3 regions of the Methylobacterium sp. 142-1Y genome follow, and region 2 is predicted to be linked to each of the others. Evidence: predicted binding sites of a transcription regulator. Region 2 holds the regulator's gene; each other region holds the start of a gene.
What was found. Region 2 encodes LexA, which represses DNA repair genes until DNA is damaged. Its sites were predicted from a motif close to TGTTCNNNNTGTGTTCNG; they were not measured.
Positions count from the first base shown of each region.

Region 1: the regulator LexA is predicted to act here: its motif matches at 4,818-4,835, upstream of AC3AOF_RS25270 (ATP-dependent helicase).
Region 3: the regulator LexA is predicted to act here: its motif matches at 5,069-5,086, upstream of AC3AOF_RS10865 (PA0069 family radical SAM protein).

Region 1 covers NZ_CM173224.1:5,497,428-5,505,193, reverse strand. The annotation lists gene AC3AOF_RS25295 (UDP-N-acetylmuramoylalanyl-D-glutamyl-2,6-diaminopimelate--D-alanyl-D-alanine ligase) at 1-666, shown strand, start outside; gene mraY (phospho-N-acetylmuramoyl-pentapeptide-transferase) at 749-1,834, shown strand; gene AC3AOF_RS25285 (FAD-binding oxidoreductase) at 2,213-3,631, opposite strand; gene AC3AOF_RS25280 (thioesterase family protein) at 3,876-4,451, shown strand; gene AC3AOF_RS25275 (hypothetical protein) at 4,461-4,712, opposite strand; gene AC3AOF_RS25270 (ATP-dependent helicase) at 4,847-7,210, shown strand; gene AC3AOF_RS25265 (hypothetical protein) at 7,254-7,463, opposite strand; gene AC3AOF_RS25260 (PhoH family protein) at 7,596-7,766, shown strand, end outside.
Region 2 covers NZ_CM173224.1:1,212,630-1,220,395, forward strand. The annotation lists gene AC3AOF_RS05725 (NCS2 family permease) at 1-1,221, shown strand, start outside; gene lexA (transcriptional repressor LexA) at 1,451-2,194, opposite strand; gene uvrB (excinuclease ABC subunit UvrB) at 2,414-5,188, opposite strand; gene AC3AOF_RS05740 (PAS domain-containing protein) at 5,277-6,344, opposite strand; gene AC3AOF_RS05745 (LysR family transcriptional regulator) at 6,341-7,318, opposite strand; gene AC3AOF_RS05750 (VOC family protein) at 7,462-7,766, shown strand, end outside.
Region 3 covers NZ_CM173224.1:2,364,107-2,371,872, reverse strand. The annotation lists gene AC3AOF_RS10890 (electron transfer flavoprotein-ubiquinone oxidoreductase) at 1-1,653, opposite strand, end outside; gene AC3AOF_RS10885 (uracil-DNA glycosylase) at 1,849-2,793, shown strand; gene ypfJ (KPN_02809 family neutral zinc metallopeptidase) at 2,911-3,822, shown strand; gene moaB (molybdenum cofactor biosynthesis protein B) at 3,822-4,421, shown strand; gene AC3AOF_RS10870 (hypothetical protein) at 4,483-4,998, opposite strand; gene AC3AOF_RS10865 (PA0069 family radical SAM protein) at 5,117-6,229, shown strand; gene AC3AOF_RS10860 (GNAT family N-acetyltransferase) at 6,385-6,936, shown strand; gene AC3AOF_RS10855 (PCC domain-containing protein) at 6,923-7,766, opposite strand, start outside.

The sequences.
Region 1 (7,766 bases), 2.3 Mb from region 2:
GCCGAGCGCATCGTGATGCGCCCCGACCTGTCGATCGTCGACGTGCGGGCGATGGGGCTGCCCGTCACCTACCAGCTCGGCACCCCGGGCCGGCACACGGCGCTGAACTCGCTCGCCGTCATCGCCGCCGTGCAGGCGCTCGGCGCCGACCTCGCGCTCGCTTCCCTGTCGCTGGCGCAGCTGCGCCCGCCGGCCGGGCGCGGCGCCCGCCACGTCCTCCGGGTCGGCGACGGCGAGGCGCTCCTCGTCGACGAGAGCTACAACGCCAATCCGGCTTCCGTGCGGGCCGCTCTGAGCACGCTCGCAGGCGTCGAGACCGCGGGCCGGCGCATCGCGGTCCTCGGCGACATGATGGAACTGGGGGCGGAGGCCCCCCGCCTGCACCGCGAACTGGCGCAGGCCGTCGCGGAGCACGGCATCGACCTCGTCTTCACCGCCGGCCCGCTGATGCAGGAACTGTTCGAGGCGCTGCCCGCCGCGCGCCGCGCCGGCGCCCGCGCGACGTCGGCCGAGCTCGTCGACCCGGTGCTCGAGGCCCTGCGCCCCGGCGACGCCGTGATGGTCAAGGGATCGAACAGCACCCGCATGGGCCGGATTGTCGAGGCGCTCAAAGCCCGCTACGGCGGGGCCGCGGACCAGGATCTCGCCGTCGGCCGATCCGGCTGAGCGACCCTCCAAGGACTTCTGACGCGGCGGCGCGGGCCTTTTGCCCGGGGCTGCCGCGCGCCCACGATCGGATGAATCCGGGATGCTCTACCTCCTCTCCGACCTGAGCGGCGTGTTCTCGCCGCTCAACGTCTTCCGCTACATCACCTTCCGGACCGGCGGCGCGCTGTTCACGGCGGGCTTCTTCGTGTTCTGGTTCGGGCCCTGGATCATCTCGCTCCTGCGCCTGCGCCAGGGCAAGGGCCAGCCGATCCGCGAGGACGGCCCGCAATCGCACCTCTTGACCAAGCGCGGCACGCCGACCATGGGCGGGCTGATGATCCTGGCCGGCGTGATGGTGGCGGTGATCCTCTGGGCCAATCCGCGCAACCACTACGTCTGGATCGTCATGATGGTGACGCTGGGCTTCGGCGCGATCGGCTTCTACGACGACTACCTCAAGGTCACGAAGCAGAGCCACAAGGGCTTTTCCGGCAAGTTCCGCCTCGCCCTCGAGGCCCTGATCGCGGTCGCGGCCTGCGTCGCGGTGGCGGAATACTCGGCGCCGGGCCTGGCCTACCGGCTCGCCTTCCCGGTCTTCAAGGACGCGATCATCAATCTCGGCCTGTTCTACGTCGCCTTCGCGGGCTTCGTGATCGTCGGCGCGGGCAACGCGGTCAACATCACCGACGGCCTCGACGGGCTCGCCATCGTGCCGGTGATGATTGCGGCGGCGACCTTCGGGATCATCGCCTACCTGGTCGGCAACGTCATTTATGCGTCCTACCTCCAGGTGAACTACGTCCCGGGCACCGGCGAGCTGGCGGTGGTCTGCGGGGCGCTCATCGGGGCGGGCCTCGGCTTCCTGTGGTTCAACGCGCCGCCGGCCCAGATCTTCATGGGCGATACCGGCTCGCTGGCGCTCGGCGGCCTGCTCGGCACCGTCGCGGTGGCGACCAAGCACGAGATCGTGCTCGGCATCGTCGGCGGCCTGTTCGTGCTGGAGATCCTCTCCGTCATCATCCAGGTCGCCTCGTTCAAGCTCACCGGCAAGCGCGTCTTCCGCATGGCGCCGATCCACCACCATTTCGAGCAGAAGGGCTGGAAGGAGCCGCAGGTGGTGATCCGGTTCTGGATCATCGCGGTGGTGCTGGCGCTGCTGGGGCTGGCGACCTTGAAACTGCGGTAGGGGCCGGGGCCGGGCTTGCGTTCTCTCCCACGACAATAACACCCTCCATGTCATTCCGGGGCCGCGCAGCGGAGCCCGGAATCCAGACCCTCAGTTTTGTCAGGAAAAGGCGGACAGCGTTCCGCTTTCTTCTGAACATCCTGCGGTTCTGGATTCCGGGCTCCGCTGCGCGGCCCCGGAATGACGCGGAGGGTGTGATACGAAATCCGGAAGATCCCTTCCGGATTTCGTATCACGAGCCCGCGCGGCGCCTGAGCGAAGCCGATTTCCGCATCGCGAAGCGATCAGCCGGAAATCGTATGAGTTCACGTGGGGGATCACGGACAGAACACTGAACCGGCACCGCCTTATCGGCAATGCCGGCCATCGCGTGGAGCCTTAAACCACCACCACCTTCCCGGGATTCATGATGTTGTCCGGGTCGATCGCGCGCTTGAGCGTGCGCATCAGGTTCAGCGCCTCGGGCCCGTGCTCCAGCTCCATGAAGCGCATCTTCTTCTGGCCGATGCCGTGCTCGCCGGTGCAGGTGCCCTCCATGGCGATCGCCCGGGCGACCAGGCGCTCGATGAAGCCGGTGACCCGGGCGATCTCGTCGGGATCGTCCATCATGACAAGCGGCGAGGTGTGGAAGTTGCCGTCGCCGACATGGCCGGCGATCGGCGCCGTGATGCCGCTTTCGACGATGTCGCGCTTGGTCTCGTCGACGCATTCGGCCAGCCGCGAGATCGGCACGCAGACATCGGTAGCGATGACCCGGGCCCCCGGCCGCATGGCGACCGCGGACCAGTAGACGTCGTGGCGGGCCTGCCAGAGCCGGGTCCGCTCCTCCGCCTTGGTCGCCCACTCGTAGGGCCCGCCCTCGAATTCCGCCGCGATCTCGCCGAAGCGCTCGGCCTGCTCGCGCACGCTGGCATCCGTGCCGTGGAACTCGACCAGCAGGAGAGGGGTCTCGGGCAGGGTGAGCTTCGAATAGGCGTTGCAGGCCGCGACCTGAACCTCGTCCAGAAGCTCGATCCGGGCCACCGGCAGGCCGGACTGGATCGTCACGATGACGGCGTCGCAGGCCGCCTTGATGCTCGGAAAAGGACAGACGCCGGCGGAGATCGCCTCCGGGATGCCGGCGAGCTTCAGCGTCAGTTCGGTGATGATGCCGAAGGTGCCCTCCGAGCCGACCATCAGCCGGGTCAGGTCGTAGCCGGCCGAGGTCTTGCGCGCGCGCGGGCTGGTGCGGACGACGTCGCCGTTCGGCATCACGGCGGTGAGCGACAGCACGTTGTCCTTCATCGTACCGTAGCGCACCGCATTGGTGCCGGATGCCCGGGTCGCCGCCATGCCGCCCAGCGAGGCGTCGGCGCCGGGATCGATCGGGAAGAACAGGCCCTGGTCGCGCAGGTGCTCGTTCACCGCCTTGCGGGTCACGCCGGGCTGGACCACGCAATCCAGGTCCTCGGCATGGACCGCCAGCACCTTGTTCATGCCGTTCATGTCGATCGAGATGCCGCCGAACGGCGCGTTGACGTGGCCCTCGAGCGACGTGCCGGTGCCGAAGGCGACGACCGGCATCTTGTGCGCGGCGCAGACCCGCACGATTGCCTGCACGTCCTCGGTGCTCTCGGCATAGACCACCGCGTCCGGCGGCTGGTTGGCGACCCAGGTCAGGGTGCTGCCATGCTGCTCGCGCACCGCCTGCGAGGTGACGACACGGTTGCCGAACTGCGCCGTCAGCTCGCGGATGACCGCCTCGACGGTCTCAGGGCTTGGTCGGGCGCGGCTGGGGGCGGGGCTCTGGGCGTTCATGGCGGATCTCCCGGACGGTTCTCGCGGCGGACGGTGCTGCTTGTTAAAACCGCCAGCCTTTTGCCGGCACTCTAGCAGCCGCTTCCAGGCCGGCATATCCGGCGGCCCGGTCACGGAGAAGTGCGCTGGATGGCCGCCACCTTGCCCCAAGGTGCAACCCATTCGGGGATGCATCCCGTGTCCAAGCGTGGTACGTGCCAGGGCGCCCTTGTCATCCCGCCTGCGCCCGACCGGGAGCCCCACAATGGCAGACGACCGCCCCGCTTCGGTCTTCTTCTTCGCGCCGTTCGTGTCGTCGACGATGGCGATCGAGCCGGGCTGGATCGACTATAACGGCCACCTGAACATGGCCTATTACCACGTCCTGTTCGATCGGGCGGTGGACGAGGCGTTCGGAGTCGTCGGCCTCGGGCCCGACTACATGGATTCCGGGCGCGGCACGACCTTCGCGGCCGAGGTCCATGTGCGCTACCGCCGCGAACTGGTCCTCGACGATCGGGTCCGGGTGACGCTGCAACTCATCGGCTTCGACGAGAAGCGCATCCACTTCTATTCCGAGATCCGCCACGCCAGCGAGGGATGGGTCGCCGCCACCTCCGAGAACCTGTCCCTCCACGTCGATCCGGAAACGCGGCGCGTGGCGCCGTTCCCCGAGGACATCCAGGCCAATCTCTCGGTCATGCTCGGCTCGCATGCAAGGCTTCCGCGGCCTGACGACCTGGGCCGGACGATCGGCATCGCTGCCCGCGGCCGCGACGGCCACAATGCCCGGCCGGACACCATGGCCTTTGCGTCCGCCGGGGCCCGGGTCAGGCACTGACCACGCCGCTCAGCGGTGCGGCACGACGATCGGCGCCGGGGGCGGCGGCGCGATGCTCTGCTGACGCTGGATCTGGCCCTGGAGCTGGTTGGTCTCGAACCGGTTCTGCTGCTGGATGCTGCGGGATTCGGCCCCCGATTCGATCGAGCGGTTGATCCCCTCGACCCTCTGCTGGGCGCGGTTGGTCGGCACCTGGTTCTGCGCCAGCGCCGGGAGCGGCGCGGCGGCGAGAGCCAGGATCAGGAGGGCATGGGCACGCATCGGGGTCCTCTCCGTAGGCGAAGGGTTTTTCATCGAGAACGACGCCGCTCCCGCGGCAAGGTTCCGGCGCCTCGCCCACAGGCATGCGCCCGACACCCTCGACGCCGTTCGCGTTTTGGTCCAGTGATGCGGGCATGACTCGCGAACTGCCCGCCGGGACCGCCCCCACCTCGATCTCCGCCCGCGCCCGCGCCGCGGTGGTGCCGCAGGACGCCTCCTACCTCACGGGGCTCAATCCCGAGCAGCGCCGCGCCGTCGAGGCGACGGACGGGCCGGTCCTGGTGCTGGCCGGCGCCGGCACCGGCAAGACCCGGGTGCTCACCACCCGCATCGCCCACCTGATCTCGACCGGGCGGGCCCGGCCCTTCGACATCCTGGCGGTGACCTTCACCAACAAGGCCGCCCGGGAGATGAAGGAGCGCATCGGCACGCTGATCGGCCCGGCCGGGGAGGGGATGCCGTGGCTCGGCACCTTCCACGCCATCGGCACGAAGATCCTGCGCCGCCACGCCGAGCTGGTGGGCCTGAGCTCCGACTTCACGATTCTCGGCACCGACGACCAGTTGCGGCTCTTGAAGCAGGTGATCGCCGCCGCCGACCTCGACGAGAAGCGCTGGCCGGCCCGCAGCCTCGCCGGCACGATCGACGGCTGGAAGAATCGCGGCCTGTCGCCCGAGCAGGTGCCGGCCGGCGAAGCCTCGGCCTTCGGCTTCGGCAAGGGCGGGGGGCTCTATGCGGCCTATCAGGAGCGGCTGAAGTCGCTCAACGCCGTCGATTTCGGCGACCTGCTGCTGCTCTGCCTGAAGCTGTGGCGCGAGAACCCGGACGTGCTGACCAATTACCAGCAGCGCTTCCGCTATATCCTCGTCGACGAGTACCAGGACACCAACGTCGCGCAGTATCTCTGGCTGCGCCTGCTGGCGCAGGGCCACCGCAACGTGGCGTGCGTCGGCGACGACGACCAGTCGATCTATGGCTGGCGCGGGGCCGAGGTCGACAACATCCTGCGCTTCGAGCATGATTTTCCGGGCGCCCTGGTGGTGCGGCTGGAGAACAACTACCGCTCGACCGGCCACATCCTCGCCGCGGCCTCGGTGCTGATCGCCCATAACGAGGGCCGGCTCGGCAAGACCCTGCGCACCGACAGCCCGGAGGGCGAGAAGGTCACGGTCACGGGCGCCTGGGATTCGGAAGAGGAAGCCCGCCTCGTCTGCGAGGAGATCGAGAGCCTGCAGGCCAAGGGCCACAAGCTGTCGGAGATCGCCGTGCTGGTGCGCATCTCGGCCCAGATGCGCGAGATCGAGGACCGCTTCGTCCAGCTCGGGCTGCCCTACCGCGTCGTCGGCGGCCCGCGCTTCTACGAGCGGGCCGAGATCCGCGATGCGCTGGCGTATTTGCGCATCGTCGCCAACGGCTCCGACGACCTCGCCTTCGAGCGCATCTTCAATACGCCCAAGCGCGGCTTGGGCGACGCGACGCTCCAGGCCCTGCACGGGCTCGCCCGCCGCGCCAAGGTCCCCCTGCTCCAGGCCGCCCGCATGATGAGCGAGACCGAGGAGCTGAAGCCGAAGCCCCGCTCGACCGTGCGCGCCCTGTGCCAGAGCTTTTCCCGCTGGGCCAAGCTCCTGGAGGACCAGCCGCATACGGAGGTGGCGCAGACGATCCTGGAGGAATCCGGCTACACCGAGATGTGGCAGAAGGAGCGCACCGCCGACGCCACCGGCCGCCTGGAGAACCTGAAGGAGCTGGTGCGCTCGATGGAGGAATTCCCGGACCTCGCCAGCTTCCTCGAGCACGTCTCCCTAGTCATGGACGTCAACGAGGCCGAGGGCGGCGACCGGGTCAGCCTGATGACGCTGCACGCGGCGAAGGGCCTGGAATTCGACACCGTGTTCCTGCCCGGCTGGGAGAACGGCCTGATGCCGAACCAGCGCGCCCTCGACGAGAGCGGGCGGGCCGGCCTGGAGGAGGAACGGCGTCTCGCCCATGTCGGTCTCACCCGGGCGCGCAAGCGGGCCAAGATCTCGTTCGCGGTCAACCGCCGCATCCACGGCCTGTGGTCCTCGACCGTGCCGAGCCGCTTCATCGACGAATTGCCCGAGGCCAGCGTCGCGGTGCTCGAGGCGCCGGCCAGTTTCTCGCAAGGCCCCTCGCGCTTCGACCGGCAGGCGCCCGCCTTCGGGTCGTCCTATTCCACCCCGGGCTGGCAGCGGGCGCAGGCCCAGACCGCCGGCCAGGATCGCTACGGCCAGGGCGGCTTCGGCGGGGGAGGGCGCAGCCCCTCGCCCGGCCGGCGCGGGCCGCAGCAGATCGAGGGCACGCTGGTCGCCAAGTCCACCGGTACGCCATCGGCCTACGAGGTGGGGGCGCGGATCTTCCACACCAAATTCGGGCCGGGCTCGGTGGCGGCCGTCGACGGCAACAAGCTCACCGTTGACTTCGACAAGGCCGGCCGGAAGATGGTCCTCGACAGCTTCGTCCAGCCGGGCTCGGGCTGAGGCCGTCCCGCGCGGGTGCCCCGCGCCAGACCGGGAGCGGCGATCAGGTGGCGACCTCGTCCAGCCAGCAGGTCCGCTCGACCATCGTCGTACCCCCTCCGGTCGATGCCCCTTCCACCGCTGTGTGGTTTTCATCACAACCGATCGTACCGTGCCATGCCCGCCGATTTCGCAGGGGCATGGTGCGGCGCGGCAATTGCTCGTTCATCATCGGCTGCTTACCCTGTTGGTCGAAACAGGCGGATTTGTCCACCGCCTGCGTCAACCCCGACCGGAACCGTCACGGCCGATGAGACTTTGAGTCATCACAACAACACGGGAGATCTGGGACACGAGAGAGGGCACACCATAGTCGGCACCGCAAGTCCAGTGGGAGTGTTGATCCGTGAAGAGACGACGCGCACGACTTGAACTGGTTGATGACCGCCCGATCCGAGTGCATCGCACTCGCTTCGAGGAAGAGCGCAACCCGCCACCGATTCAGCCGATGACGGCCCGTCAGGCCGAGTATCTGGACGCCCTCGGGTCCCACCCGCAAGTGATCGTGCTCGGCCCC
Region 2 (7,766 bases):
CTGACGATGGCCTACATCGTCTTCGTCAATCCCAACATCCTGGGCGATGCCGGGATGCCCAAGGGGGCGGTGTTCGTCGCGACCTGCCTCGTCGCGGCGATCGGCTCCCTGGTGATGGCGTTCTACGCCAACTACCCGATCGCGCTGGCGCCGGGCATGGGGCTCAACGCCTACTTCGCCTATGTGGTGGTGCTCCAGATGGGCTACACCTGGCAGGCGGCGCTCGGCGCGGTGTTCATCTCCGGCCTGTGCTTCATGGTCGTCACGCTGACGGGGCTGCGACGGATCATCGTCGAGGGCATTCCCCGCTCGATGCGCATCGCGATCACGGTCGGCATCGGGCTCTTCCTCGCGATCATCGCGCTGAAGAGCGCCGGCGTGGTGACGGCGAGCCCCGCGACCTTCGTGACGCTGGGCGACCTGCACAAGCCGAGCACGGTGCTGGCGGTGCTGGGCTTCCTGATCGTCGCGGTGCTCTCGGTGCGCAAGGTGCGCGGCGCGCTGCTTGCCGGCATCCTGACCGTGACGGCGTTGAGCTTCATCGTCGCCGACAACACCTTCCAGGGTGTGGCCTCGCTGCCGCCCTCGATCGCCCCGACCCTGTTCGCCCTCGACATCAAGGGCGCGCTGTCGGGCGGCCTGCTCAACGTGATCCTGGTGTTCTTCCTCGTCGAATTGTTCGATGCCACCGGCACGCTGATGGGCGTCGCCAACCGGGCGGGGCTGCTGACCGAGGGCAAGATGGAGCGCCTCGACAAGGCGTTGATGGCGGATTCCTCGTCGATCTTCGTCGGCTCGCTGCTCGGCACGTCGAGCACGACCGCCTATCTCGAGAGCGCGTCCGGCGTCGAGGAGGGCGGGCGCACCGGGCTCACCGCCGCCACGGTGGCGGTTTTGTTCCTGGCCTGCCTGTTCTTCGCGCCCCTCGCCGGCTCGGTCCCGGCCTATGCCACGGCGCCGGCCCTGTTCTACGTCGCCTGCCTGATGCTGCACGAGCTGGTCGATCTCGACTGGGACGACCTGACCGAGGTGCTGCCGGCCTGCGTCACGGCGCTGCTGATGCCCTTCACCTACTCGATCGCCAACGGCGTCGCCTTCGGCTTCATCACCTACGCGGTGATCAAGCTGCTCACCGGGCGGTTCCGGGACGTGAAGCCGGTGGTGTGGGTGATCGCCGCGGTGTTCCTGTTCAAGTTCGTGGCGACCGGCAGCGCGCACTGACGAGCGCGACGCCCTGAACCCTCCCCCCTCTGCGGGGGAGGGTGGCCTGCGGAGCAGGCCGGGAGAGGGGAACCACGCTTCCGGAGAGGTCGCGACCATAGTGACGGACGCCACCTGGATCAGCGTCGCGCTGCCCCTCTCGGCGGGACTTCGTCCCGCTGCGCTCACTCCGTTCGCCACCCTCCCCCGCAGAGGGGGGGAGGGTTCCCGCGCTTGACTGAAAGCCCCTTCAGTACTTCCGGACCAGGCTCACCAGCCGGCCCTGGATCCGCACCCGGTCGGGCCCGAGCACGCGGGTCTCGTAGGCCGGGTTGGCGGCCTCGAGCGCGATCGAGGAGCCGCGGCGGCGCAGGCGCTTGAGCGTGGCCTCCTCGTCGTCGATCAGCGCGACGATGATGTCGCCGGTATTGGCGGTCTCCTGGCGGCGGATCACCACCAGGTCGCCGTCGAGGATGCCGGCCTCGATCATCGAATCGCCGCGCACCTCCAGGGCGTAATGCTCGCCGCTGGCCAGGAAGTCCGGCGACATCGCCACCGTGCGGCTCTGGCTCTGGATCGCCGAGATCGGCGTACCGGCGGCGATCCGGCCCATCACCGGCACGCTGACCGAGTGGCCGTTCTCGTCCGACGCCGTCGCCATCGCGGGGATACCGGCCTGCCGCTTCGGCTCGTGAGCGCGCCCGCCCTCGACCACGCTGGGATTGAACCGCACCACCTCGGCCCCGGCGGCCGGTGCGGCCTGCGCCGGTCCCGTCACCGTGTCGGGCAGGCGGATCACCTCGATCGCCCGGGCCCGGTTCGGCAGGCGGCGCAGGAAGCCCCGCTCCTCCAGGGCCGTGATCAGGCGGTGGATGCCCGATTTCGACTTGAGATCGAGGGCGTCCTTCATCTCGTCGAAGGACGGGGGCACGCCCGTCTCGCGCATTCTCTGCTGAATGAAGCGGAGCAGGTCCAACTGCTTACGCGTGAGCATGTGACACTCTCATCCCCGCGCTGCCGCGCTCCGGAAACAAATCGCGAACATGGTAAGCGTTCCGCAAGTGTTCCGCAAGCGGCTTCGAAAAAGCGGCGCGAGGGCGCAGCAACCGGGGTGATAGACGGGGATGTCACGGGTCGATCGGACGATGAGGCACGTTCCGCGCGGGGTTCGACCGGCGCGGGACTGTCCGCCGCGCCGGTCCGGGCCTGCGCCTCAGCCCCGCCCCTTGCGGCCCTTGTATTTCGGCTTCTGACCAGGAAACCCTTGCGTCGAGCGGCCGGTCGGGCGCTCGGCGTAGGTGAACGGCACCTCGCGGTCGGTGCCCGGGCCCATGTCGTCGAGGTCGGGCTGGCGGATGCGGGTGCCTTCGTCCGAGACGCCCTTGCCGCCCGGACCGTAGCCGAGCGGTTCCGCACCCCGGCGCTTGCGCTTGGCGCCGAAGCGGCCGGCCTCGCGCTCGACATCGGCCTGCTCGGCCATCGGGTCGTCGGCGATGGCGAGTTCGGTCGCCTGGAGGCGCTTGAGCTCGTCGCGAAGCCGCGCCGCCTCCTCGAAGTCGAGATCGGCGGCGGCCGCCCGCATCCTTTTCTCGAGGTCGGCCATCACCGCCTTGAGGTTGTGGCCGACCGTGACGGCGGATTTCGCCAGCCCCGTATCGACCTGGACGTGGTCGCGCTCGTAGACGCTCTCCAGGATGTCGGAGATGTTGCGCTTCACGCTCTGGGGCGTGATGCCGTGCTCCTCGTTATAGGCGAGCTGCTTCTTGCGCCGGCGCTCGGTCTCGGCCATCGCCCGCTCCATCGAGCCGGTGATGTGGTCGGCGTAGAGGATGCAGCGGGCGTCGGCGTTGCGGGCGGCCCGCCCGATGGTCTGGATCAGCGAGGTCTCGGAGCGCAGGAAGCCTTCCTTGTCGGCGTCGAGGATGCCGACGAGGGCGCATTCCGGGATGTCGAGGCCCTCGCGCAGGAGGTTGATGCCGATCAGAACGTCGAAGGCGCCGAGCCGCAGGTCGCGGATGATCTCGATCCGCTCCAGCGTGTCGATGTCGGAATGCATGTAGCGCACCCGCACGCCGTTCTCGTGCAGGTACTCGGTCAGGTCCTCGGCCATGCGCTTGGTCAGCGTCGTCACCAGCGTGCGGTAGCCGGCGGCCGCCACCTCCTTCACCTCGCCGAGCAGGTCGTCGACCTGCGAGCGGGCCGGGCGTACCTCGATCACCGGATCGACGAGGCCGGTCGGGCGGATGACCTGCTCGGCGAAGACGCCGCCGGTCTGCTCCAGCTCCCACTTCGCCGGCGTCGCCGAGACGTGGATCGATTGCGGGCGCATCGCGTCCCATTCCTCGAACCGCAAGGGGCGGTTGTCGAGGCAGGAGGGCAGCCGGAAGCCGTACTCGGCGAGCGTCGCCTTGCGGCGGAAGTCGCCCCGGTACATGCCGCCGATCTGCGAGACCGTGACGTGGCTCTCGTCGGTGAAGACCAGGGCGTTGTCGGGCAGGTACTCGAACAGGGTCGGTGGCGGCTCGCCGGGCTTGCGGCCGGTGAGGTAGCGCGAATAGTTCTCGATGCCGTTGCAGGCGCCGGTTGCCTCGATCATCTCGAGGTCGAAGGTGCAGCGCTGCTCCAGGCGCTGGGCCTCGATCAGCCGGCCCATCCGGGTCAGCTCCTCGACCCGCCACTTCAGCTCGTCCTTGATGCCCTTGACCGCCTGCTGGAGGGTCGGGCGCGGCGTCACGTAGTGGCTGTTGGCGTAGACCTTGACGAACTTGAGCGTGTTGAGGGTCTTGCCGGTGAGCGGATCGAACTCGGAGATCGACTCGATCTCGTCGCCGAACAGGCCGATGCGCCAGCCGCGATCCTCCAAGTGGGCCGGCCACAGCTCGATCACGTCGCCCCGCACCCGGAAGGTGCCGCGCGCGAAGTCGGACTGGATGCGCTTGTATTGCAGGGCCACGAGGTCGGCGACGAGCTGGCGCTGCTCGATCTTCTCGCCGAGGCTGACGGTGAACGACATCGCCGTATAGGTCTCGACCGAGCCGATGCCGTAGATGCACGAGACCGAGGCGACGATGATGACGTCGTCGCGCTCCAGCAGCGCCCGGGTCGCCGAGTGGCGCATCCGGTCGATCTGCTCGTTGATCGACGATTCCTTCTCGATGAAGGTGTCGGAGCGCGCGACGTAGGCCTCGGGCTGGTAATAGTCGTAGTAGGAAACGAAATATTCGACGGCGTTGTCGGGGAAGAAGCTCTTGAACTCGCCGTAGAGCTGCGCCGCCAGGGTCTTGTTGGGGGCGAGGATCAGGGCCGGGCGCTGGGTCTCCTCGATGACCTTGGCCATCGTGAAGGTTTTTCCCGAGCCCGTCACGCCGAGGAGCACCTGGTCGCGCTCCTGGCCCTGGATGCCGGCCACCAGCTCGGCGATGGCGCGGGGCTGGTCGCCGGCCGGGGTGAACTCGGAATTCAGCCGGAACGGGACGCCGCCCTCGGATTTCTGCGGCCGCTCGGGCCGGTGAGGGCGCCACAGCTCGCCGTTCTTGAACAGCGGGTTGCCCTCGGTGAGGAGCTTGGTCAGGGCGTCGACCGTCGCCGAGACGCCCTCGGCGGCAAGCGACCCGCGCTCCTCCACCGCCTCGCCGTCCGGCTCGCGCAGGCCCAGCGCCTGGGCCAGCGCCGGCTCGACGTCGGCGGCGTCGCCATGGGCGAAGGCGGCCTGCGGCGCCTCGCCGAAGCCCTCCGGGGTCGCCCCCTCTCGCTGCCTGGCCTTGTGCCCGGCCTTGCGGGCGGGCTCCGGAGAGGGCTCGGTCGCGACCGCGGCTTTGCGCGGGCGGCCGCGCTTCGGCGGTTCGGGCGGCGGCGGCGGCGCGACGGCGGGCAGGCGGTCGCGGTTCAGCGCCGGGTTCAGCAGCTCGGCGAGGAACGGGTCGAGCGGCTTCAACTCGGGCTTCGAGGCCTTGCCGGTCGACAGGCGGGGCTTCTTCGGGGCGGGCATACCCCCGATATGGCAAGCCATGCCGGGGCCGGAAAGGGCCCGCATCACCGCAGCCCGCGCACCGCCCCTCGAATCGGAGGAGCCTGGATCACCGCACCTTGGCGACCGCGATCGTGTCGCCCTCGACGAGCAGGAAGCCGATACCGGCCCGGCGCAGGGCCTCGACCGCGGCGTGGCGGCTGCGGGCCGCCGGCCCCTCGCTCCCGTCCTCCAGGCGCCGGATGGTCGAGAGCGAGAGGCCGCTGGCCTCGGCGAGGTCGGCCATCGACCAGTCGAGCAGGCCGCGGGCGGCGCGCAGATGCGCGCCCTGGACGGCCTGTTCCAGGCCGCGCCGCGCCAGCCCGGTCGGCACCGGCCGGATCCCGTCGACCCGCGAATTCAGGCTGGCCCAGGTCTCGATCCGCCCTTCGGCGTCGCGCACCGGGACGAACACGCCCCGGAACCAGCCGCTCTCGCCGTCGGCCAGGGCCAGGGGGTTCTCGGCCACGAAGGGCAGCCCGGTCCGGATCCGCGCCAGGATGGTGTCGTAGGCTCTCGAGCGCTCCTGCGGCACCAGGATCCGGGTCCAGTCGTCGTGGAAGTCCTGCTGGGTCAGGCCGGTGAGGGTCAGGAGTTCGCGCGAGGCGATGCGGAACGTGTCCGAGTAGGGCGAGGCGTGCATCCAGGCCTGCGCCTGCTCGAACAGGGCCCGTCGGCGACGCTGCTCCTCGCGGTGCAGCAGGGCCAGGCGCTCGGTATCGGTCACGTCCAGCACCACCCCGGCCACCGCGCGCGGTCGCCCGTCCGGGGTGAAATAGGCCGTGCCGCGATTGGCCAGCACCCGCAGCGACCCGTCCGGCCGGATCACCCGGACCGTGTGGTCGTTGAAGGCCCCATCCCGCATCACCTGGGCGTTGTTCTCGATCGCCGGCCGGTCCTCCGGATGGACGAGGCTCAGGAACAGGTCGTAATCCGGCCGCACCGCACCGGGCTCGAAGCCGAGCAGCCGGAACAGGCCCGGGGACCAGCAATGCTCGTCCGTGGCGAAGGTCCAGGTCCAGCTGCCGGTCAGTCCGTGCGCCTCGACGAGGCGGAGGAAATCCTGGTCCGGGACGGTCGGCGGGCAGGCCGGGACGGGACCGGCCGGCAGGCCGTGCGGCGGCACGCGCCGGCTCATGACAGCCTCGCGGGCACCGGGCCGGCCTCCGGCCACGGGGTGTCGCACATCCCGGGCAGCGGATCGTCGGCTCCGAGCGGGGCGGGCAGGTCGCGGTCCCAGGGCGGATCGGCGAAACGGGCCGCCACGAACGCGACCAGGGCCCGGACCTTGGCGGGCGGGCGGCGCCGCGAGGGCATGACCGCGTGGATCGGCAGGGATGGGATGGCACCGAGATCGAGCGCCAGCAGGCTGCCGCAGCGGAGCGCCTCGCCGACCAGGAAGGTCGGCTGGTAGATCACCCCGAGCCCGGCGGCGGCGGCGGCCACCAGGGCGGCACCGTTCGAGGCGCGCAAGCTCCCCGCGACCGCGACCGTGGCGCCCTCGAAGCGCCAGCCGTCGCTGCTCGCCAGGGTGTAGCCGAGGCAGTTATGGGCGGAGAGGTCCTCGGGGCGCCGTGGCCGGCCTCTTGCCGCCAGGTAGGACGGCGCGGCGCAGACCCGCATCCGGCACGGGGCGAGCGCCCGGGCGACCAGGCTCGAATCGCGCAGGTGGCCGATCCGCAGGGCGAGATCCCAGCCCTCCTCGATCAGGTCGACCGGCCGGTCGTTGAGGCCGAGCTCGACGGTCAGCGACGGGTGGGCCTGCCCGAACTCCGCGAGGGCGGGGGCGACCTGCAGCACCCCGAACGAGACCGGCACGTTGAGCCGTAGGGTGCCGCGGGGCTCCGCCGCCTCGGCCCCGGCCGCCGCCTCGGCCTCGTCGATCTCGGCGAGGATGCGCTCGCAGGCCTCCAGGTAGTGCCGGCCGGCCTCGGTCAGGGTCAGGCGGCGGGTGGTGCGGTGCAGAAGCCGGGCACCGAGCCGGTCCTCGAGGGCGGCGACGTGCTTGGTCACCCCGCTCTGCGACAGGCCGAGCGCCCGCGCGGCGGCCGAGAAGCTGCCGGCGGCGGCGACGCGCACGAAGATCTGCATTCCGGTCAGCCGGTCGGGCACGGCTCGGTCTCACTCTGGACGTGTGAAGTGATGCTACGGGATGCCGGATTTCCGGACATTCTCAAAGGGTGCAATCTGCGCAAGCCGCACGGACGGCCTGCAAGTGGCGGACCGCACGGGGCGGGCCGCCGGAGGAGTGGAGCATGACCGGACCGATCGACCCGCGCACCCGCATCGGGCACGTCCACCTGCGGGTGGCCGACCTCGACCGGGCCCTCGGCTTCTATTGCGGGGTGCTCGGCTTCACGCTGATGCAGCGCTACGGCACCCAGGCGGCCTTCGTGTCGGCGGGAGGCTACCACCACCATATCGGGCTCAACACCTGGGACAGCGCCGGCGGCTTGCCCCCGCCGGCCGGCAGCACCGGACTCTACCACGTGGCGATCCTCTACCCGACCCGGGCGGCCCTCGCCGACGCCCTCGCGCGGCTCGACGCCGCCGGCATCCC
Region 3 (7,766 bases), 1.2 Mb from region 2:
GTAGTTCGGACCGCCCGGACCTTCCGGGGTCACCCAGTTGATGTTCTGGTTCGGGTCCTTGATGTCGCAGGTCTTGCAGTGGACGCAGTTCTGCGCGTTGATCTGGTAGCGCGGCGCTCCGCCCTCCTCGACCCACTCGTAGACGCCGGCCGGGCAGTAGCGGCCCGACGGCCCACCGAACACGTCGTGCTCGGAGGATTTCTGCAGGCCCATGTCCTTGACCTGGAGGTGGACCGGCTGGTCCTCCTCGTGGTTGGTGTTCGACAGGTAGACCGACGAGAGACGGTCGAAGGTCAGAACCCCGTCCGGCCTCGGGTACTTGATCGGCTTCACGTCCTTGAGCGGCTTGGTGCAGGCGTAATCCGGCTTGCCGTGGCTGAGCGTACCGAACAGCGACAGGCCGGCGAGCTCGTTGAGCCACATGTCGAGGCCCCCCAGTCCCACGCCCACGACCGTGCCGTACTTCGACCACAGCGGCTTGACGTTGCGCACCCGCTTCAGGTCGTGGCCGATCGGGCTCGACCGCCAGCCCTCCTCGTAGGAGGTCAGCTCGTCCTGGGCCCGGCCGGCGGCGAGCGCCTCGTGGATCGCGCCCGCGGCCTGCATGCCCGACAGCACCGCGTTGTGCGAGCCCTTGATGCGCGGCACGTTGACGAAGCCGGCCGAGTCGCCGACGAGGCAGCCGCCCGGGAAGACGAGCTTCGGCACCGATTGCCAGCCGCCCTCCATGATCGCGCGCGCGCCGTAGCCGATGCGCTTGGCGCCCTCGAACACGTCCCGGATCATCGGGTGGGTCTTGAAGCGCTGGAACTCCTCGAACGGCGACAGGGTCGGGTTCTCGTAGTTCAGGTGCGTGACGAATCCGACCGACACCAGGTGGTCGTCGAAATGGTAGAGCCAGGAGCCGCCGCCGGCCTTGTTCGGCAGCGGCCAGCCCATCGAGTGCTGCACCAGCCCGGGCCGGAACTTCTCCGGCTTGACCTGCCACAGTTCCTTGACGCCGAGACCATATTTCTGGTGGTCGGAATGCTGGTTGAGGCGATAGCGGTCGATCAGCTTCTTGGTCAGCGAGCCGCGGGCGCCCTCGCCGAACACCGTGTACTTGGCGCGCAGCTCCATGCCGCGGGTGAAGTCGTCCCGCGCCTCGCCCGAGCGGGCGATGCCGAGGTCGCCGGTGGCGATGCCGACGACGGCTCCCGCGTCGTCGTACAGGATCTCGGCGGCCGGGAAGCCCGGATAGATCTCGACACCGAGTTCCTCCGCCTTGCGGCCGAGATACTTGGTCACGTTCGAGAGCGAGCCGACGAAGTTGCCGTGGTTGCTCATCAGCTTCGGGAAGGCGATGTTCGGCAGCGAGACGCCGCCCGCCGGCCCGAGGAACATGAACTCGTCCTTCACCACCTCGGTCTTGAGGGGGCGGTCCGGGTCCTCGCGCCAGCCGGGGACCAGGGAGTCGAGCCCGCTCGGGTCGATGACCGCACCGGACAGGATATGGGCGCCGACCTCGCTGCCCTTCTCGACCACCACCACCGACACCTCGGTGCCGGCCTCACTGGCGAGTTGCTTCAGCTGGATGGCGGCAGCCAGCCCGGCCGGGCCCGCTCCGACGATCACCACGTCGAAGTCCATCGCCTCGCGTTCCGGCAGCTCCATCCTGATCCTCCCCTGGTCTCTGGATAGTTCACATATAAACGATCTCGGGCCGCCTCAAGCGGTCCCAATGGCCGGACCGTGCGACGGCGTGTCCCTGGGTGCAAGCGCCCGCGCCTGGGCCGCGCCCGCGAGAATGCCTGTGCGCGCCCTGTCGCACCTGTTGTCCACAGCCGTGCAGCACGCCACATCACACTGATGACGCCCGACGCTCCCGACAGCCGCGACCTGCTCTCCTTCCTCGACTTCCACGTCGCGGCGGGCGTCGATGCCGCGCTGGACGAGACGCCGCACGACCGCTTCGCCGAGCCGGAAGCGCCGCGTCGCGCCGTCCGGGCGGAGGCTACAGCGTCCGAGGCGCCGTCTCGGCCGCTTCCGTCCGCGAATGACGAGCTCAGCCGGGCGGCGCCTGATAGGCAAGAAGCTCCCGGACAAGAGGTTCCTCGCCGGGAGCTTCCCCGCAGGGAGGCGGTGCGCGAGGCGCCGCGGGCGGAGGCCGCCAGCACCTACGGCCGTTCCGCCGCCGCCGCTCCCGGCGAGGCGGCGGGCGACGCCCGCGAACTCGCCGCCACCGCCGCGAGCCTGGAAGAGCTGGAAGGCCTGCTTGGCCGGTTCGAGAGCTGCGCGCTCCGCTTCACCGCCAAGAACCTCGTCTTCGCCGACGGCAACCCGCAGGCGCGGGTGATGTTCGTCGGCGAGGCGCCGGGGGCGGACGAGGACCGGATCGGCAAGCCGTTCATGGGTCGCTCGGGCCAGCTCCTCGACCGGATGATGGCGGCGATCGGGCTCGACCGGACCAACGCCTATGTCGGCAACGTCGTGCCCTGGCGCCCGCCGGGCAACCGCAACCCGACCCCGCAGGAACTCGCGACCTGCAAGCCGTTCATCGAGCGGCAGATCGCGCTGGCCGATCCCGACATCCTGGTCTGCCTCGGCGGCGTCGCCACCCAGGCGCTCGCCGGGACCAAGGACGGCATCCTGAAGTCGCGAGGGCGGTGGTTCCCCTACCGGACCGACAAGCGCGAGATCCGGCTGCTCGCCACCCTGCACCCGGCCTACCTGCTGCGCCAGCCGCTGCAGAAGCGTCTTGCCTGGCGCGACTTCCGGGCTCTGCGGGCGGCCCTCGACGAGGGCGCGCCGTGATCGCCGCCATGTGCGGCGAAGCGGAACCGTGCCGGCTCCCGTCGATTACTCTTGAGCCTTTCGCCTGCGCCGCGTAGCCGTCGCGGCCAAGGTTCACGGGCCGACGGGTAGCAGACCATGCGCTGGGAAGATTTTCGCTCCTCCGACAACGTCGAAGACCGCCGCGGCGAGGGCGGCGGTGGCGGCGGATTCGGTTTCCCGGGCGGCGGCGCCGGGGGGCTCGGCATCGGCACCATCGTCATCCTGTGCATCATCGGCTGGGTCACCGGCATCAACCCGGCGATCCTGATCGGCGGCGCCGAGCAGATGACGCGCCCACGCGCGCCCCAGGAACAAGGTCAGCAGCAGGGCCAGCAGCCCGACCGGCGCACCGGCGCCCCCACCGACCAGTCCGGCAAGTTCGCCGCCGCGATCCTCGGCAACACCGAGGACGTGTGGAAGACGGTTCTGCCGAACCAGACCGGGCGCCAATACACCCCGACCACGATGGTGCTCTATACCGGCGGCACCCGCAGCGGCTGCGGCCAGGCCCGGGCGGCCATGGGCCCGTTCTACTGCCCGCTCGACAAGAAGGTCTATCTCGACACCACCTTCTTCAAGGAGATGGAGCAGAAGTTCCACGTGAAGGGCGATTTCGCCTATGCCTATGTGATCGCCCACGAGGTCGGCCACCACGTCCAGGACGTGCTCGGCATCCTGCCCAAGGTGCAGCAGAAGCAGCAGCAGGTCGGCGAGCGCGAGTCGAACGCCCTCTCGGTCCGCGTCGAGCTGATGGCCGATTGCCTCGCCGGCGTCTGGGCCAAGAACTCGAACGACCGCTTCAACTCGCTCGAGCCCGGCGACATCGAGGAGGCGATGCAGGCGGCGAGCGCCATCGGCGACGACAAGCTCCAGAAGCAGAGCCAGGGCTACGTGGTGCCGGATTCCTTCACCCACGGCTCCTCGGCCCAGCGCATGCGCTGGTTCCAGACCGGCTACCGCAGCGGCCAGACCCAGTCCTGCGACACCTTCCGGGCCTCGCAACTCTGATGCCAGATCTTGACCAAGGCCGCCTCGACCAAGCCCGGGACTTCGTGCCGTTGTCGATCGCGGTGCTCACCGTCTCGGATACCCGCACGCCGGCCGACGACCGCTCGGGCGACACGCTTGCCGAGCGCATGACGGCGGCGGGGCACCGCCTCGCCGCCCGGGCGATCGTGCCGGACGAGGTCGAAGCGATCCGCACCCAGGTGAAGGCCTGGGCCGCCGATCCGGGCGTGGACGTGGTCATCACCACCGGCGGCACCGGCTTCACCGGCCGCGACGTGACGCCGGAGGCGCTGGAGCCCCTGTTCGAGAAGCGGATGGACGGGTTCTCCGCCGTCTTCCACCGCATCTCCTACGACAAGATCGGCACCTCGACGCTGCAGTCGCGGGCCACGGCCGGAGTCGTGAACGCCACCTACGTGTTCGTGCTGCCGGGCTCGCCCGGCGCTTGCAAGGACGCCTGGGACGGCATCCTGGCGGCCCAGCTCGATTACCGGCACCGGCCGTGCAACTTCGTCGAGATCATGCCGCGCCTCGACGAGCACCTGAAGCGGGGCGCTGCGAAAGCATTTTCCGACGAAGTGGGTACCGGTTCGTCTTAGACAATGCGTCACAATCAAAGATCTAGAGTAGCGTCCGATCGCAACGCGATCGGGCGATACTCTAGCTCCGCAGCAGCGACCCCCGCAGGGGCCTGACCGGCAGGCGGACCTTGAGCGGCAGACCCGCCCGCAGGGCCTGCACCCGCACGAGGTCGCCGGCCCGCACCTGCCGGGTGCCCGTCAGCGACTCGCGCCGTCCGGCGATCCGCTCGAACAGGGCGGCGTGCGGGCGGCGCAGGCGGCCGACCGCCTCCGCTTGCACCGTGGCGCCGAACCGGTCGAGCACCCGAATCCAGCCCTCCGCCGGCACGTCGCCGGCCTCCAGGCACAGCATCCAGGGACGGCGCGCCAATCCGGCCGCCGCCACCCAGGGGCTCGGCCCCCGCGCCACCAGGGCCGCGCCGGTGCTCTCGGCCATGGTGGCGACCTCCGGATCGTCCGGATGCTCGGCTGCGATCACCGCATCGCCCACCACGCCCGCCGCGACGCCGGCCACGAGGGCCGCCAGGGTGTCGGCGAGGGCGTCGATGCGCTCCGGATCGATCGCGCCGGGGAGATGGATGGCAGCCGTGAACATGATGGCGCCATAGCGGATAGGAGGCGGCGCGTCCTGCCTCGATCGTTGGCAATTTATTCTCCCTTGTGATCGTTCCTGTTTTGTTCTAACCACGGCCGTGCGTGTGCGGGAGGTCGGAATGGAATCGGGATGCGGGCGGGCGGCGCGCCGCCTCGCCGGGTCGACCCCGGCGGCGGAGAGCCGCCGCGGGCGCGGCGCCACCGCCAACCCGACCGGCCGGTTCGAGCCCGCCGCCCGCGAGGCCTTCGCCGACGGCTGGGAGATCGAGGACGAGCTGCCGCCTCTGCGCACCGAGGTGACGCTGGAACGGGCACGCAGCATCATCACCCGCAACACGTCGCCCGATATCGGCTTCGACCGCTCGATCAATCCGTATCGCGGCTGCGAGCATGGCTGCTTCTACTGCTTCGCCCGGCCGAACCACGCCTATGCAGGGCTCTCGCCGGGGCTCGACTTCGAGACCAAGCTGTTCGCCAAGCCCGACGCGGCGGCCCTGCTCGAACGGGAACTCTCGGCCCGGGGCTACGCGCCCCGCACCATCGCGCTCGGCACCGCCACCGATCCCTACCAGCCGATCGAGCGGCGCTACCGCCTGACCCGCGGCGTGCTCGAGGTGCTGGCCCGCTTCCGCCATCCGGTCGGCCTCGTCACCAAGTCCGACCTCGTGCTGCGCGACCTCGACATCCTGGCGCCGATGGCGGCGCAAGGGCTGGTGAAGGTGGCCCTCTCGGTCACGACCCTCGATCCCGACCTCGCCCGCCGGATGGAGCCGCGTGCCCCGCGACCCGAGAAGCGCCTGGCGGCGATCCGGGCGCTCGCCGCGGCAGGCGTGCCCGTGATGGTGCTGGTGGCGCCGCTGATCCCCGGCCTCAACGACCACGAGATCGAGGCCGTTCTGACCCGGGCCCGCGAGGCGGGGGCCGCTGAGGCCGGCGGCGTGCTGCTCCGCCTGCCGCACGAACTCGCCGACCTGATGCGCGACTGGTTTGCCGAGCATTTTCCCGATCGGGCCGGGCGGACCTTCTCGCTCCTCGCGCAGAGCCGCGGCGGCAAGGTCTACGATGCGACGTATGGCCGGCGGTTTACCGGGACCGGACCTTACGCGGACCTGCTCGACCAGCGCATGCGGGTGGCGATGACCCGGCTCGGGTATCCGGCGGAGCGGGTGCGGTTGCGGACGGATCTGTTCAGGGGGCCGCTGCAGAAGGGTGGGCAGTACAGCTTGTTCTGAGCGGCGAGACCGTCGCGGACGGGGCGTGGGTTTCCCCTCTCTCCGCCCGCGGGGAGAGGAGGGTTCCCGCCCCCTTCCTGCCGCCGGGCCGCTCATCCGCCACGCAGTGCAGCGCCACCCATTTCCCCAAGGGAAATCCCTGCTACGCTGCCGCGATGACCGGCGCTCCTCCCACCCTCGACACCCCCCGCCTCCATCTGCGCCTCGTCGCCCCCGAGGACGCGGAGGCGACCAGCGCCCTGATGACCCCGGCGGTGAGCCGGTGGCTCGCCTTCTGGCCGCTCCCCTTCACCGTCGCGATGGCGCGGGAGCGGATCGCCCTGGCGCGCTCCCTGGCCGAGGCGGGACAGGGGCTCTCCCTCGCGGTGACCGCCCGCGACACCGGCGAATTCCTCGGCTGGATCATGCTGCACCGGACCCGCGAGGATCCGAAAACCGCCACCTTCGGGTACTGGCTCGGCGAGGCGCATCAGCGCCGGGGCTACCTGCGCGAGGCGGCGACGGCCCTGCTCCCGGTCGCCGCCGCGTGGCTCGACGTCGACCGGATCGAGGCCAGTGCCCAGCCGGAGAATGCGGGTTCGTTCGCGGTGATGCGGGCCTGCGGCCTGGTCTTCCGGCGCGAGGAGGTGATCCACGCCCCGGCGCGGGGCCGCGACGAACTCGTGCACGTCTACGGCGTCGAGCGTGAGAGCCTCACTCCGGCGTGAGGGTGAGCTCGACGGTGATGCAGGCGGGGTTGGTGCCTCGCTTCAAGACACCCTCGTGGATGTCACCCGCCACATCCACCACCGCGATGTCGAGATGCGCGACCAGGCCGCCCTCCGGCCCCGGCCGCACGGCGCCGTCGCGGATCAGCACCTCGCTGGCGATCGTCGGGATCACCCGCCCGTCGGCGAAGGCCGGCCGCACGATGCTGCCGATGCCGCGGACCCGTGCCGCCGTCAGGCGATGCGCCCGGGCCGCCGCCTCGATCGCCGCGTGAATCTCCTCGTTCGGCTGGATCTTGAGCAGCAGGCAGCCCGTCCCGCCGGAAGCCAGGGGCGCCGGGGTGAACAGCGAGAAGTTGGTCTCGGCATCCGGCTCGACCCGCCAGGCTGCGCCCGCCGTACCCCAGGCCTCGGCCCGGACGGGTCGCGCCACCACCACCTCCGCCGGCAGCAGGTGGCCGGCCCGGCGGCGTCCGTCGGGCTCGATCCAGGTGCCGTGGACGTGCAGGAAGGGCGCACCGTCGCGCTCGCCGAAGGTGGCGCTCGCCCGCTCCAGCCGCGTCTCGCCCGCCGGCCGGTAGGTCTCGCTGTAATAGGCGGCGAAACGCGGATCGGCGGAGAGGGCCGGCATCACGTAGGCGAAGGGCGAGAAGCTCCCGCCCGTGAGATGCACCACGCCGCCCCGCATGCCGGCGAGCGGCCCGGCGACGGCGTCGAGCAGCGTGCGTCCCGGCGTGAGATCGAAGGCCCGGTGGAGGAGGGGACCCGTGGCGGCAAGCCAGCGCTCCGGTCGCTCCGGTCCGGGCTGGACGAGGGTGGTGAAGGCCGGC